Regions from separate parts of the Rahnella sp. 2050 genome, predicted to be linked through region 2. Evidence: predicted binding sites of a transcription regulator. Region 2 holds the regulator's gene; the other holds the start of a gene.
The links. Region 2 encodes CRP, which controls carbon source genes, mostly activating them, when cyclic AMP is high. Its sites were predicted from a motif close to ATGTGANNNNNNTCACAT; they were not measured.
Positions count from the first base shown of each region.

Region 1: serC (3-phosphoserine/phosphohydroxythreonine transaminase) is a predicted target of CRP. The motif match lies at 3,350-3,367, and genes of this name have one in related genera.

Region 1 covers NZ_JBEPKE010000001.1:961,347-969,346, forward strand. Annotated here, with positions in the region: gene cmk ((d)CMP kinase) at 1-568, opposite strand, end outside; gene aroA (3-phosphoshikimate 1-carboxyvinyltransferase) at 765-2,048, opposite strand; gene serC (3-phosphoserine/phosphohydroxythreonine transaminase) at 2,153-3,238, opposite strand; gene ycaO (30S ribosomal protein S12 methylthiotransferase accessory factor YcaO) at 3,564-5,327, shown strand; gene focA (formate transporter FocA) at 5,826-6,683, shown strand; gene pflB (formate C-acetyltransferase) at 6,759-8,000, shown strand, end outside.
Region 2 covers NZ_JBEPKE010000004.1:366,519-374,518, forward strand. Annotated here, with positions in the region: gene argD (bifunctional acetylornithine/succinyldiaminopimelate transaminase) at 1-286, shown strand, start outside; gene ABIC79_RS17715 (YccS/YhfK family putative transporter) at 982-3,057, opposite strand; gene crp (cAMP-activated global transcriptional regulator CRP) at 3,119-3,751, opposite strand; gene ABIC79_RS17725 (OsmC family protein) at 4,114-4,521, shown strand; gene ABIC79_RS17730 (phosphoribulokinase) at 4,525-5,394, opposite strand; gene allS (HTH-type transcriptional activator AllS) at 5,530-6,444, opposite strand; gene ABIC79_RS17740 (ureidoglycolate lyase) at 6,659-7,165, shown strand; gene allR (HTH-type transcriptional repressor AllR) at 7,252-8,000, shown strand, end outside.

The sequences.
Region 1 (8,000 bases), on a different contig from region 2:
CGGGCCTGTTACGATCACGGTCATCGCGCTCTTTGATCTCGGCTAAAAGCCGTTCAAAGTTAACACTAAAGCCTTTTTCCTGCAACTGTAGCATTCTTCTGTTTGCACGTTCTTCCGAACTGGCATCCAGAAATATCTTCACCGGTGCATCAGGGAAAACCACCGTCCCCATGTCACGACCATCCGCAATCAGGCCCGGTGCATCACGGAATGCGCGCTGCCGGCGCAATAATGCTTCACGAACGCGGGGAAATGCCGCCGCCTGAGACGCAGTATTGCCTACCGTTTCGGTGCGGATTTCATGGGTAACATCCTCACCTTCTAAAATAACGTGCAACTGCCCATCCTGAGCCACAAAACGAACGTCGAGATGTGCGGCAAGCGGAACTAGCGCCTCTTCTGAGACAATATCAACCTGGTGATGCAAAGCCGCCAGCGCCAAAACGCGGTAAATCGCGCCGGAATCCAACAGATGCCAGTTAAAGGCTTCGGCCAACGCTTTACACAACGTACCTTTACCTGCACCACTTGGCCCATCAACGGTGATTACCGGGGCTAAAGCCGTCATTTTTGTCTCCTTTCGGTGGGGTATGCCCGCTTCATTAGCCTCACAGGACTAATTCAGGAGCGGCATTATACGCTGCCTTCACTGCAACTGTTACCCCACATTTTTCAGTTGGCTAAAAAGCGGACGGTTCTGAGCCTGAAAACAAAAAAACGGACATCAGGGATGTCCGTTCATACACGGGCAACCAAGTGAAAAACTATGCCAGTGTGCTGATTGCCGCCAGACGGTCAAAATAGTCCGGGAACGTTTTTGCGGTACACTTCGGATCAAGAATGGTCACCGGCGTATCGGATAACGCCACCAGCGAGAAACACATCGCCATGCGGTGATCATTATAGGTGCCAATTTCGGCAAATTTCAGCGATTGAGGCGGATCAATACGAATGTAATCTTCGCCCTCTTCCACTGTTGCACCGACTTTACGCAGCTCAGTCGCCATCGCCGTCAGGCGATCGGTCTCTTTAACACGCCAGTTGTAAATATTACGCAACGTTGTCGGGCCTTCAGCAAACAAGGCAGCGGTAGCAATGGTCATTGCTGCATCAGGAATATGGTTCATGTCCATGTCAATGCCGTTCAGTTCACCGCGGGTACATTCGATATAATCATCAGCCCAGTGAATAGTAGCACCCATTTTTTCCAGCACGTCTGCAAAACGAATATCGCCCTGCATGCTGTTTTTGCCGATTCCGGTCACACGAACCGTACCGCCCTTGATCGCCGCAGCGGCCAGGAAGTAGGACGCTGAAGAGGCATCACCTTCGACCAGATATGCCCCCGGAGACACATAATGCTGACGTCCTTGGATGCTAAATCTCTGGTACTCGTGGTTTTCCACTTCAATACCAAAGGTTTTCATCAGGTTCAGCGTGATATCGATATAAGGTTTGGAAACCAGATCACCTTTAATCTGAATGGTTGTATCGTTATCTGCCAGCGGAGCTGTCATCAATAACGCTGTCAGAAACTGGCTGGAAACACTGCCATCAACACTGACGTCACCGCCACTAAATCCACCCTGCAGGCGCAAAGGCGGATAGTTTTCCTGCTCCAGATAATCAATCTGCGCACCGCCCTGACGAAGCGCATCAACCAGATGCCCGATCGGGCGCTCTTTCATGCGCGGCTCTCCGGTCAGTACAACATCCTGTTCGCCCAGGCATAATGCTGCCGCCAGCGGACGCATTGCGGTTCCTGCATTCCCAAGAAACAGTTCCAGACCTTTAGCATTGGAAAAAGCCGTGCCCAGACCATCGATTTCACACTCGGTGCGGGATGCAGATAAACGATGCGTGACACCCAGTTGAGTGAGTGCTGTCAACATATGACGCACATCATCGCTGTCGAGCAGGTTAGTCAGGCGGGTAGTACCCTGTGCAAAAGCAGCCAGTAAAAGTGCGCGGTTAGAAACACTTTTTGAGCCAGGTAAATTGATGCTGCCGTTAACCAGCGCAACGGGTTGTAATGTCAGGGATTCCACTCTTTCTCCAATTCTTCTTTTCATAAAATGACCCCGGACATTGAGCCGGGGTCATTTTTAAGGCTTCTCAATGAAGCATTCTGCGAGCCTGAAAGCCAGCACACTTAACCGTGACGTTTTTCGAACTCCGCCATAAAGTCGGTCAGGGCTTTTACGCCTTCAATCGGCATTGCATTATAAATAGATGCGCGCATACCGCCAGCCACGCGGTGGCCTTTTAGTGCATGCAGACCGGCTTCCTGTGCCTGATCAAGGAACAGTTTATCCAGCGAGGCATCTGCCATCTGGAAAGGAACGTTCATCCACGAACGGTTAGCCGCCACCACAGGGTTACGATAGAAGCCGGTGCGATCGATTGCGCCATACAAAAGTTCGGCTTTTGCACGATTGCGCTTTTCCATTTCGCGCAGACCGCCCTGCTCTTTCAGCCACTTGAATACCATACCTGACAGATACCATGCAAAGGTCGGCGGGGTATTGAACATAGAGTCGTTCTCAGCCAGCACGGTATAATCGAGGATAGAAGGCAATTCAGTGCGCGCTTTGCCCAGCAGATCATCACGAACGATAACCAGGGTCAGACCCGCAGGACCGATATTTTTCTGCGCGCCAGCATAAATCACCCCAAAACGGCTGACGTCAATCGGGCGGGAAAGAATGCAGGATGAATAATCTGCTACCACGATTTTGTCGCCAAAATCAGGCATTTCATCAATAGCGATACCATCGATAGTTTCATTCGGGCAATAATGAACGTAGGCAGAATCTGCACTCAGTTTCCATTCGCTCATCGGCAGAATGCCACGCTTACCATCAATCGTAGTGGTGACATCAATCACGTTTGGCGTGCAATATTTTTGGGCTTCTTTAACTGCGCTGTGTGCCCAATAGCCACCATCAATATAATCAGCGGAGGATTTTTCACCCAAAAGGTTCATTGGCACAGCAGCAAATTGCGCACGGGCGCCGCCATGGCAGAACAGCACTTTATAGTTCGAGGGAATATTGAGCAGGTCACGGATATCCTTTTCGGATTCTTCAGCAACCTGGATAAATTCCTTACTACGGTGACTGATTTCCATCACCGATGTACCCAGTCCGTGCCAGTTACAAAGTTCCTGTTCCGCACGACGCAATACTTCAGCCGGGATCATTGCCGGACCTGCACTAAAATTATAAACCTGAGTCATTTCCCCTCACCACTTCTCTGAGACAGTCACATAGTAGTCACTAATTTAACGGTTTTATCATCCGAGACAAGCAGTCTGCAACGGTTATTGATGACGACCTGATAAACAGCGATGAGATGTTGATCACAAGGTTCATTCCTCCTTTTAACCCTGATTTTTCGGAATAATATGTGTAAGCACCGTCAAATTTCACACGGTATAACAGCGTGTTCAAACTCAAGCCTTTGACTTCACACAGCGATTACATTCTTAACACGAATACATGGAGCTAATGTGCAAAACCCCGTATCATTGCACGTTTTTAGCACGCTCAAAAGTGAACTCAATGACCCAAACTTTTATTCCTGGTAAAGACGCGGCGCTGGAAGACTCCATTTCCCGCTTCCAACAAAAACTCACCGATCTCGGCTTTAATATCGAAGAAGCTTCGTGGCTGAATCCGGTTCCCCACGTCTGGTCAGTGCACATTCGCGATCGCGACTGCCCGCTGTGCTTCACCAACGGTAAAGGCGCCAGCAAAAAAGCCGCACTGGCTTCTGCTTTGGGTGAATATTTTGAGCGCCTGTCGACTAACTATTTCTTCGCTGATTTCTATCTGGGCAAAGAAATCGCTAATGGCGATTTCGTTCATTATCCGAATGAGAAGTGGTTCCCGCTTCCGGAAGACGACAGTCTGCCCGCCGGGATCCTGGATGAGCGCCTGCACGCATTTTATGATGCCGATAAAGAACTGGTTGCCCGTGATCTGATCGACCTGCAATCAGGCAATCCTGATCGTGGTATCTGCGCTCTGCCATTTACCCGTCAGTCCGATCTGCAAACCGTCTATATTCCGATGAACATCATCGGCAACCTGTACGTTTCCAACGGGATGTCCGCGGGTAACACCGCCAATGAAGCGCGGGTTCAGGGGCTGTCAGAAGTCTTCGAGCGTTATGTCAAAAACCGCATCATTGCAGAATCCATCAGCCTGCCTGAAATCCCTGTTGAGGTTCTGGCACGCTATCCTGGAGTGGTTGAAGCCATTGCCAAACTGGAAGAAGAAGGTTTCCCTATTCTTTCTTATGACGCCTCGCTGGGCGGCAATTATCCGGTCATTTGCGTGGTTCTGTTCAACCCGGCGAACGGGACCTGTTTCGCGTCCTTTGGTGCACACCCTGATTTTGGCGTCGCACTGGAACGTACCGTGACGGAACTGTTGCAAGGCCGCAGTCTGAAAGACCTGGATGTCTTCACGGCGCCTACTTTTGACGACGAAGAAGTGGCTGAACACGCTAACCTTGAAACCCATTTCATCGACTCAAGCGGTCTGATTTCATGGGATATGTTCAAACAAGACGCAGACTATCCGTTTGCAGACTGGAGTTTCAGCGGTACCACTGAAGAAGAATTTGCGACACTGATGGCTATCTTTGATAAAGAAGATGCTGAAGTGTATATCGCCGATTACGAACATCTGGATGTATACGCCTGCCGCATTATCGTTCCGGGCATGTCTGACATTTATCCTGCCGAAGATTTATTGCTGGCGAATAACAGCATGGGCGCGCATTTGCGTGATCAACTGCTGGCGTTGCCGGGCAGCGATCTGCCAAAAGAAACCTATCTTGAGATGATCACTCAACTCGACGATGAAGGTCTGGATGACTTTACCCGCGTTCGCGAACTGCTGGGGATCGCCAGCGGCAAAGACAACGGCTGGTACACGCTGCGTGTCGGTGAGCTGAAATCTATGCTGGCTCTTGCCGGTGGTGATTTGGATCAGGCGCTGACCTGGGCTGAATGGGCGCATGAGTTCAATTCCTCGGTGTACAGCGATGAGCGCAACAACTATTACCGCTGCCTGCAAACCCTGCTCCAGTTGTCTCTGGAAGAAGATCGCGAGCCAGCCCAGTACTACAACGCTTTCGTGAAAATGTATGGTCAGAAAGCAGTTGAGGATGCTTCGGCGGCCATCAGTGGAGAAGTCCGTTTCCACAGTCTGTTTGCAGTCGACCCTGAGCTGAAGGCCTTGCCAGCCCATCAGGCGCTGCTTGGTGCATACGAAAAGCTGCAAGTCGCCAAACGTCGTCACTGGTCGAAAGCCTGATTCACTGACACTTTGAAGCGATTAAAACCGACGGGATTTCCTGTCGGTTTTTTTGTTTATAAATTCGCTATCAGTTCACTATAAATCCTAAGCTTCTGCTGCTGTATTTGTCCGCAAAAGTTTGACTCGACCATCAAAATGACGTGTAATTCCGCGCGAAATAATACCCGCTTGTCATTTTTGCGAGAAAAATATAGCAATTATTTTATAAGTTAATTGAAAGTGAAATTTATAAAATCAAAATAACGATATTTATTAACACTGAATCCTTTGTATTAACTGAAATCTGAAAAAAAACGCTTGCTTTCTCAACTTTATTTGCAAAAATTAAAATCTTTTTATTCGTTTATTTTCAATTAATTACCCATAAAACCACCCCTTTGGCAGTCCATTAAAAACCACCAAAAACCCCCTCATATGATCCACGTCAATTTTTACGTTATACTGCTTTGCTAGTATCTCGTTGCGCAGTGCATAGCCCTGAATAAGAGAGTTAATGTGAAAGCTGACAACCCCTTCGATCTCATTTTACCCGCCGCGACAGCGAAAATTGCTGAAGATGCTGGCGTTTATAAAGCCACCAAACAGCCGTTAAAAACATTCTTTTTAGCCATTACTGCTGGCGTCTTTATTTCTATTGCTTTTGCTTTTTATATCACCGCCACTACAGGCACCGGTACCGTCCCTTATGGCCTTGCAAAACTGGTTGGGGGCATCTGCTTCTCTCTGGGTCTTATGCTGGTTGTCGTATGTGGTGCGGACCTGTTCACGTCCACTGTACTTATCGTCATTGCGAAAGCCAGCGGTCGAATCACCTGGGGGCAATTGGCGTGCAACTGGGTCAATGTCTATATTGGTAACCTGGTCGGCTGCTTATTCTTTGTGGCTCTGATTTGGTTCTCCGGTGAATACATGGTTGATAACGGTTTGTGGGGACTGAACGTTCTGCAAACTGCTGATCATAAAATGCATCATACATTTATCGAAGCCGTATGTCTGGGGATCCTCGCAAACCTGATGGTTTGCCTGGCGGTATGGATGAGTTACTCCGGCCGCAGTCTGATGGATAAAATGTTCGCTATGATTTTACCGGTCGGCATGTTTGTCGCCAGCGGCTTTGAACACAGCATTGCTAACATGTTCATGATCCCTTTAGGCATCGTAGTGAAAAATTTTGCGACACCAGAATTCTGGCAGGCTGTCGGGGCAACACCGGCACAATTCGCAGAGCTGAATATCCCTAACTTTATCATAGACAATCTCATCCCTGTGACCATCGGTAACATCATTGGGGGTGGTTTGCTGGTAGGGTTAACGTACTGGGTCATATATCTTCGCGATGAGAAACACCACTGAAACAATGTGGCAGTCTTGTTACGACAGTTTTACACGTGATTTTTAAAGAAATCCAAATTAGAAGGTAGGTGCAAAATGTCCAAGCTCAATGAAAAATTGACCAACGCATGGCAGGGTTTTAGTGCTGGTGAATGGCAGAATGGCGTAAACGTCCGTGACTTCATTCAGAAGAACTACACACCGTATGAAGGTGATGAGTCCTTCCTGGCTGGCGCTACCCAAGCGACAACCACCCTGTGGGATAAAGTAATGGATGGTATCAAACTGGAGAACCGTACTAAGGCTCCAGTAGATTTCGATACCGACGTTGCCTCTACCATCACCTCTCACGATGCCGGCTACATCAACAAATCATTGGAAACCATCGTTGGTCTGCAAACTGACGCGCCATTGAAACGTGCCCTGATCCCTTTCGGCGGCATCAAAATGGTGGAAGGTTCATGTAAAGTTTACGGTCGTGAACTGGATCCGGCACTGAAAAAAGTCTTCACTGATTACCGCAAAACCCACAACCAGGGTGTTTTCGATGTTTACACTAAAGACATCCTGAACTGCCGCAAATCTGGTGTGCTGACCGGTCTGCCAGATGCCTATGGTCGTGGCCGTATCATCGGTGACTACCGTCGCGTCGCGCTGTATGGTATCGACTTCCTGATGGCCGACAAATACGCACAATTCCAGTCTCTGCAAGACGACCTGGAAAATGGCGTAAACCTGGAAATGACCATCCAGTTGCGTGAAGAAATCTCAGAACAACACCGTGCTCTGGGTCAGATTAAAGAAATGGCTGCTAAATATGGCTGCGATATCTCTGGTCCTGCAACAACTGCACAAGAAGCTGTTCAGTGGACTTACTTCGGTTACCTGGCTGCCGTTAAATCTCAGAACGGTGCTGCGATGTCCTTTGGCCGCGTCTCTACTTTCCTTGACGTGTACATCGAACGTGATATCAAAGCAGGCAAACTGAACGAAGAACAAGCTCAGGAACTGATTGACCACCTGGTTATGAAACTGCGTATGGTGCGTTTCCTGCGGACCCCTGAATATGATGAATTGTTCTCCGGTGACCCAATCTGGGCGACAGAATCCCTGGCAGGTATGGGTGTTGATGGTCGTACTCTGGTTACCAAAAACAGCTTCCGCTTCCTGAATACCCTGTACACCATGGGACCTTCACCAGAGCCAAATATGACCATTCTGTGGTCAGAAAAGCTGCCAATGAACTTCAAAAAGTACGCAGCGAAAGTGTCTATCGATACCTCATCTGTACAGTATGAGAACGATGATCTGATGCGTCCTGATTTCAACAACGATGAC
Region 2 (8,000 bases):
CGAGCGCCGCGAGAAATTCATCAGCGCGCTGGAGGCCATCAACCAGAAATATCACATCTTCAGCGAGTTCCGCGGTCAGGGGTTGCTGATCGGCGCCGAGCTTTCTGATGCGTATAAAAACCGCGCCGGAGAATTCCATGCCGCCGCGGCAGAATTCGGATTGATGATGCTGGTCGCCGGACCAAACGTGATGCGGTTTGCGCCATCGCTTGTTATCGACTTCGCGGATATTGAAGAAGGGATGGAAAGGTTTGAGAAAGCCGTGGGGAAAGTTTGCGGGGGGTGATCCCCACGCCTCCGTCTTTAAACGCTTGATCGAGACAATTTCGGTTTCTCACTAACATTTATCACATGGCCTCTCGCGCCGAAACCGACCAAGAGGGAAAAGTGCTTTTTCCCTCTTGGATCTCCCTTCGCTTTTTCACTGCGCGCTGTCGCGGGCACGGCGGACATGTTCTGGCGCATTAGTGTGTGGCGCAAAATGTCATCGCTGCGCGATTCCCGAATTTCAGGCTTCGAGCCATAGGTCTCGAACCGTTCATTCGGTGCCATTTTTGAGCACGCCAATCGACATTTCTAAAAGATAAAACCCTTCTCCTTTTGAATTTAGAATCCTGCGGGCGATTCAGAAATCTTGCTGAACGGAGCGGCTTCGAGACCAGTGGCTCGAAGACCGAGAGAAGGAACCGCAACGCGGCAAGATTTCCAGCCTGTCGCTGTGGTTGCTGGAACATAGCCTACGAGCGAAGCGCGCAGTTTAAGACGTGGAGATTCCAAAGAGGGCTCGTCTTAGCCCTCTTTGGTCGGTTTCGGCTCGGTGAGTTAAGCGAACACGGCAATTGAAAAACCGAAACTTTCTCAATCCGTTTAAAAGAACGCCAGTACACGGCATCCGTACTTGAGAAACCGAGATATTCGCAATTTCAAAAAGCAGTCTGGCTGCAAGCCAGTAAAACGGGGATTTGAAAGGGGCATCCCCCTTCACGCCCGCCGCGTCAGCCAGATCCCATGATGCGGCCTCTGCTTCCACGCCAGTGACGAGATGGTATGCATCACGCTGAGATGTGAAATTACGCGCCGCAGATGGCGTTCCATTTCGGTCAGTGGCATATCCGGGTGAAGTTCCGGCGCATTAAACAGGTTGTTCTCGCTGCCCGGCCCGTCGTAGAGCAGTCGTTGCTGACAGCTTTGCAGCGCGATTTCGCAGGTCTGTAAATACTCTGTCGCCAGTTTTTCCGGCAGCATGTAATGCTCGCGGGCGAGGATCGTCATCGCGTTGATATGCTCAACCACAAACTGACTGTGCGTCACCCACAAACGCATATCCGCCAGATAATGTGAGTTAAAACCCGGCTCCTGCATCGCCTGATTTAGCGAAGTGAACAGCTTATTGTGCGCCTGATTGACCTGCATACGGGTGTACGCCAGTTTGGCGGTGTCGGGGCTTTCCTCGAGCAGCAGGCGGATAGCGTCCTGATAGATTTCCAGCGCCTGGTGTGCATTCTGGCGCAGCAAACCGCTTTGCCATTGCGGCCACAGCCAGATAGTGCCACCAAAGGCCAGCGCGCAGCCGATCAGGGTATCGACCAGTCGTGGTACCAGAAAATGCACGCCGTTCATCGCCAGCAATTGCAGGGTATACACTGCAGTCACCGTCATGCCGACCATCGCCAGTCCGTAGTTTTTGCGCAGAACGGTATAGGACAACAGGGTGATCAGCAACATGCACAGCAGCGTGGTGCCTTCCGGCAGTTCCAGTTTGAGCAAGCCTGAGGCAATCAGCAATCCGGCCAGCGTACCGAGTGCACGGTGCTGGATCCTCACCCGCGTGGCGTTATAACCGTTCTGGCTGACCAACATGATAGTCAGCAAGATCCAGTAGGGTTTGGGCAAATTGAAGAACAGACCCAGACTGCTGCCAATCGCCAGAATAATGCCCAAACGTGCGGCATTACGCAGTGCCACGGATTTGAAGGAAAGATAGCTTTTCAGCGCGGGCCAGAAGGGCAAACGCGGCTGGGTGTTCATCAGGTCACGTTTGTACAACGGCCGCTGTGTGCGTAACAGACGGGCAATGCGGCTGAAATGGTAATAACAAAACTGACCTACCGGATTGTCCGGGTTGCGCGCGGCGATTTTCTCCAGCGCGGTCAGCTCATTGGCCATCGTAAAGCGCCCGGATAAACGGTGATAAAGAATATCGTCGGCAATCACCCGAAGACGGGTGGAAATCACCTGTGCATTTCGGCGGATAACCGCTTCGGCATGGCTTTCCTCCACCAGTTTCTGCACTTCTTCCGGCTGATGCAGGCTCACTGTAATGTGCTCCTGCAAATCGAGCGCCACCTGAAAACGCTGAAACAGCCGCTTATGGTGATGATGATGTCCGTGCTGGGGCAACATGTGTAATTGCTGATAAAGCAGGGCAATCAGGTCGATAACCTGCTGCTGGCGGGCTAGCAGTGGGGGTAACGCGGTTTCGGGATCGGTATGTTGCGTCAGCAGGCTGTACTTGGCTTCGAAATAATCCGCGAGTTGCAGATAGAGCTGGCTGAGTGTTTCGCGCATCGGCTGTTCTTCCGAAATACGAAACCACGCCCAGTTAAACAATCCGTACCAGGCTGTGCCAGCGGCGAACAACACCGGGGCCTGCCACATCGGGCGCACGCCCACCATACTCAGCGTGAAGATAGTCGCCACCAGCGCACCGGGCAGCAGGCGCGCATGCAGCGGGCTGATTTCACCGGTGACGCCGAGCAGTAACGCCAGCGACAGCATGATCAGCGGCAGCGGTATATGCCAGCTTTCGAGCATCAGTTGCAGCAGAAGGCTGCTCACGGCAAAGAGTGAACCGCCGACGAGCAGGCGTTTGAAAAAGCGTTTATGCGGGGTATCCAGACCGGCGATGTTACAACAGGCCGGGCAGAGGGAAAACAGCAGGCCCATTTGCAAATTGCCAAACAGCCAGCAAATGCCAACAGGTAAGCACAACACCAGCGTCTGGCGCAGCGCGTAGTTCACTTCAGGATGGTAAAACAGTCTTCGCCATAGCGTCATGGGTAAAGCTTAGCCCATAAAAAAGGCGCGACAGTGTTTTGCCGCGCCAATTTTTGAGGGATTAACGTGTGCCGTAAACGACAATCGTTTTACCGTGTGCGGAGATCAGGCTTTGATCTTCCAGCATTTTGAGAATGCGTCCGACTGTTTCACGTGAACAACCGACGATTTGGCCAATTTCCTGGCGGGTAATCTTGATTTGCATCCCGTCCGGATGGGTCATTGCATCAGGCTGTTTAGCCAGATTGAGCAAGGTTTGAGCGATACGACCGGTAACGTCAAGGAAGGCAAGGTTGCCGACTTTCTCTGACGTCACTTGCAGACGGTTGGCCATCTGCGCGGAGAGACGCATCAGAATATCCGGGTTAACCTGAATCAGCTGGCGGAATTTTTTATATGAAATTTCAGCCACTTCACAGGCAGTTTTAGCACGTACCCAGGCACTGCGTTCCTGACCTTCTTCGAAGAGTCCCAGCTCACCGATGAAGTCACCTTGGTTAAGGTAGGACAGTATCATTTCCTTGCCTTCTTCATCTTTAATCAGGACAGCAACTGACCCTTTCACGATGTAGTAAAGCGTTTCGGCTTTTTCACCCTGGTGAATCAGCGTACTTTTAGAAGGATACTTATGTATATGACAGTGAGACAGGAACCATTCAAGAGTCGGGTCTGTTTGTGGCTTGCCGAGAACCATTTGCTATTATCCTCTGTTGTTATCGCTGCCCAAAATCACAGGGCTCAGAGTTCCCTGTACGGCACTTCAAATCCAAAGCGCCCTTTCAGCATATAACTCTCCAGAAATGCTGCAAGCGGATGTCGGAGTGCAACAGCCTGTTTATTGCTGTCATCACCGTGGGTTCTGTACTTAAACCGCAAAAACCGTCACCGCAATTTACTGGAAAGTATGTTTCGGCTTTGTTTGTAGCACAGGTTTGAGATGCTGTCTTCTGTTGTCTCGCTTCAGCATGATGGCGATCGGGTTACGTTGCCAGATTTTAGGTGAAAGGGTACTCTGAGAGCAGATTTCGACAAGTTTATTCACCGGGAGAATAGTTCATGCATGCACGTGTCAAATGGGTTGAAGGACTGACATTTTTAGGTGAGTCTGCATCGGGTCATCAGATTTCAATGGATGGAAACGCGGGTGATAAAGCCCCAAGCCCGATGGAAATGTTACTGATGTCCGCAGGGGGGTGTAGTGCAATCGACGTGGTGTCAATTTTGCAAAAAGGTCGTAATGACGTGCGTGATTGTGAAGTGAAGCTGACCTCACAACGCCGCGAAGAAGCGCCGCGTCTGTTCACTCACATCAATCTGCATTTTATCGTCACCGGTAAGGATCTGACCGATAAGATTGTTGAACGTGCGGTCAGCCTGTCTGCCGAAAAATACTGTTCTGTGTCTCTGATGCTGGGTAAAGCGGCCACAATCACCCACAGCTTTGAAGTGATTGCAGCCGAATAAAGTTTACTCGATCTTCTTGCCTTCCATCAGGCGCTGCACCAGCGGCGCCATGATCAGCTCCATCGCCAGCCCCATTTTGCCGCCCGGCACCACCAGTGTTTTGATGTGCGAGATAAACGACCCTTGCAGCATGGCCAGCAGATACGGGAAATCGATGTCATCCAGTCCCTGAAAATGAATCACCACAAAGCTTTCATCCAGTGACGGAATGGCTTTGGCGGCAAACGGGTTCGAGGTGTCGATGGTGGGTACCCGCTGGAAATTGATGTGTGTGCGGGAAAACTGCGGCGTAATGTAATTGATATAGTCATCCATCGAACGCACGACGGAATCCATCACCGCTTCACGGGAATGCCCGCGCTCGCCGGTATCGCGCACCAGTTTCTGGATCCATTCGAGGTTGACGATAGGCACTACGCCGACCAGCAGGTCGACCTGCGCGGCAACGTCAATTTTGTCCGCCACCACACCACCGTGTAACCCTTCGTAAAACAAAATATCCGTCGGTTCCGGCAACGCCTGCCACGGCGTAAAGGTACCCGGCACCTGATTGTAGGGAACGGCTTCGTCATAAGTATGCAGATACTTACGTGAACGGCCAGTGCCGGTTTTACCGTATTCGATAAAGCTTTTTTCCAGCAAACCAAAGTCATTGGCTTCCGGCCCGAAGTAGCTGATATGACGTCCCAGATCGCGCGCCTTGCGTATTGCCGCATCCATTTCAGGACGGGTGAAATGATGAAAACTGTCGCCTTCCAGTTCCGCCGCACGCAAACCAAGCTGCTGAAATATTTTACGAAATGCCACGCTGGTGGTCGTGGTGCCTGCACCGCTCGAACCGGTCACGGCAATAACAGGATGTTTGGCTGACATAATGCGCTGTTCTCCATAAAGGTGATGCAGGCAGGCGAGACGCGGTCTTTTCTGTGGTCGAAGATCTGGCGTCAAGGCTGCGCATAATTAAGCCTATTGTTACCATATTTATTCGCGAAGCCAAAGAGGGCATCACTATTCTAAACCCGCCAGCAACGGTTGGATCAGCGGGTCTTTCTGGTGGAACAGAGAAACAATGTCATGCAGCGCCTTGCCTGTGTACTCCTTTTTCCACGCCAGACTGAGCGGGGAAGGGGCGCGCGGATAGCGGATTTGCCGGGCGATCAGCTCGCCGCTGTCGAGATATGGCTGGCACAGATGGCGCGGCAGAAAACCGATACCCATTCCCTTCAGGTGACAGGCCAGTTTAGTCGCCACATCTGCCACGATGATCTGCCGTTGCCCGGTCAGCAACCAGGCTACCCGCTTGTTCAGATGGCGCGAGGTGTCTTCCACATTGATGGCAATGTACTGACGCAACACCGCTTCTTCCAGCATGCCAGTGATGTGCTGCAGCGGATGAAAGGGCGCATGAACAAAAATCCAGTCCACTTCACCCAGCGGCAGCAGATTCACGGCGTTAGAAAGAGATTCGGTGCCGGTGACGCCAATCGCCAGCTGAAAATCTTCGTACAGCAGCGTATCCCATACCCCCATGTAAATCTGTCGTGTGAAAGTGAACTGCGTGAACGGGTAGCGCTGCGTCAGACAGCTTAATAACGCCGCCAGAGTTTCAGGGCAGTACATCAGATTGTTCACCACCACATTCAGCTGGCGCTCAATGCCGTCGTTAATCTGCTGCAGTTCTGCCGGTACACCCTCCAGCCAGGTTAGCCACTGGCGACATCGTTCAAGCAGATGCTGTCCGGCGGGCGTCAGCGACACCGTACGGGTCGTGCGGTTGAGCAATAACGTCCCGGCACTGTCTTCCAGCATCTTAATTCGATAGCTGATGGTCGCGGGCGTTTTATGCAGCATCTCTGCCGCGCGGGAAAAGCTGCCTGTTTGCGCGACGTGCATAAAGGTTTTAATCGACTCCTCATCCAGCATAGGTCACCTGAAGTAATGTTAATGCATTGAATGAAAAAGATTTTATAGATTTAACCTGATGAGAATTGTGGACTTCATCAATTTTATGGAATCTTTTTCCATATTTCGATTGAGCAAGTTGGAAAAAGTTTCTACAGTAATTGCATTGAGGATAAATCCGCCAATCTGGCGGGCTTATCTCACCGGTTTTATTTTAAATGCAGGGATGAATGCCATGGAACTTCCGGTTTACCCGCTGACCCAGGCGGCCTTCGCGGTTTACGGCGATGTGATTGAGACGACAGGTCGCGATTTTTTTCATATCAACGACGGCAAGGTTGAGCGGTACCACGATCTGACCAACGTGGAAATCCTCGGGCAGGATCGCCCGCTGGTGAGCATCAACCGCGCCCAGCCAGCACCGTTGCCCATTGTGGTGACGCAACTCGAAAAACACCCGCTCGGTTCACAGGCGTTTGTGCCGATGCAGGGCGAGCGCTTTATCGTGATTGTTGCGGCAGGGGGCGAGACGCCGGACATCTCCACGCTGAAAGCCTTTATCACCAACGGCCTGCAGGGCGTGAATTATCACCGGAATGTCTGGCACCATCCGCTGTTTGCGTTTGAGACGGTGACGAATTTTCTCACCGTCGATCGTGGCGGCGCAGACAACTGTGATATCAGTCAGTTACCTCAGGGCTATCAGCTTATTTTACCCGTTGCGGCGGGATTAAAGTCGTGACGCTATAAAGCATCTTGCATAAGATACAAGCATCTGAAAACAAGCGAAACGCGGGCGCTCAGCGCCTGATGCTGGAGAAATGTGAGATGGCCGAAGTAAAAAAACGGGGGCGTCCTAGCCAGCCTGGTTCTGGTTCGCAAAAGGGCGCTCAGGCCTTAGAACGCGGCATTGCGGTGTTGAATTATCTGGCGCAGTCCGGCGGCAGTTCTTCTGTCAGCAACATTGCAGAGAATTTGTCGCTGCCCCTTTCCACCACCTTTCGACTGCTGAAAGTGCTGGAAGAGGCCGATTTTGTTTATCAGGATGCGCAACTGAGCTGGTGGCACATCGGCTTACAGGCGTTTACGGTCGGATCGTCTTATATCCATAACCGGGATGTATTGTCAGTCGCCGCGCCTTATATGCAGCGCCTGATGTTGTTGTCGGGCGAAACGGCCAATCTGGCGATCCGCAACGGTTTCGAAGCGGTACTGATCGGCCAGCGGGAATGCCAGTCGATGGTGCGGATGTGCGCGCCGCTTGGCAGCCGTCTGCCACTGCATGCCTCCGGTGCCGGGAAAGCGTTGCTGTATTCGCTGGATGACGAGGCGCTGATGAGCCTGATGATGCAGGCGGGGTTGAAGAACTTTACGACGCACACGCTGGATAATCTGAATGCGTTGAAAAAGGATCTGCAACACGCGCGTCAGCAGGGGTTTGCACAGGACAGCGAAGAGCATGTGACAGGGCTGAACTGTCTGGCCTCGGCGATTTTTGACAGCAATAACAATGCGGTGGCGGCGATTTCGATCTCCGGCCCCAGCTCCCGCTTAACGACGGAGCGTTTTACCGATTT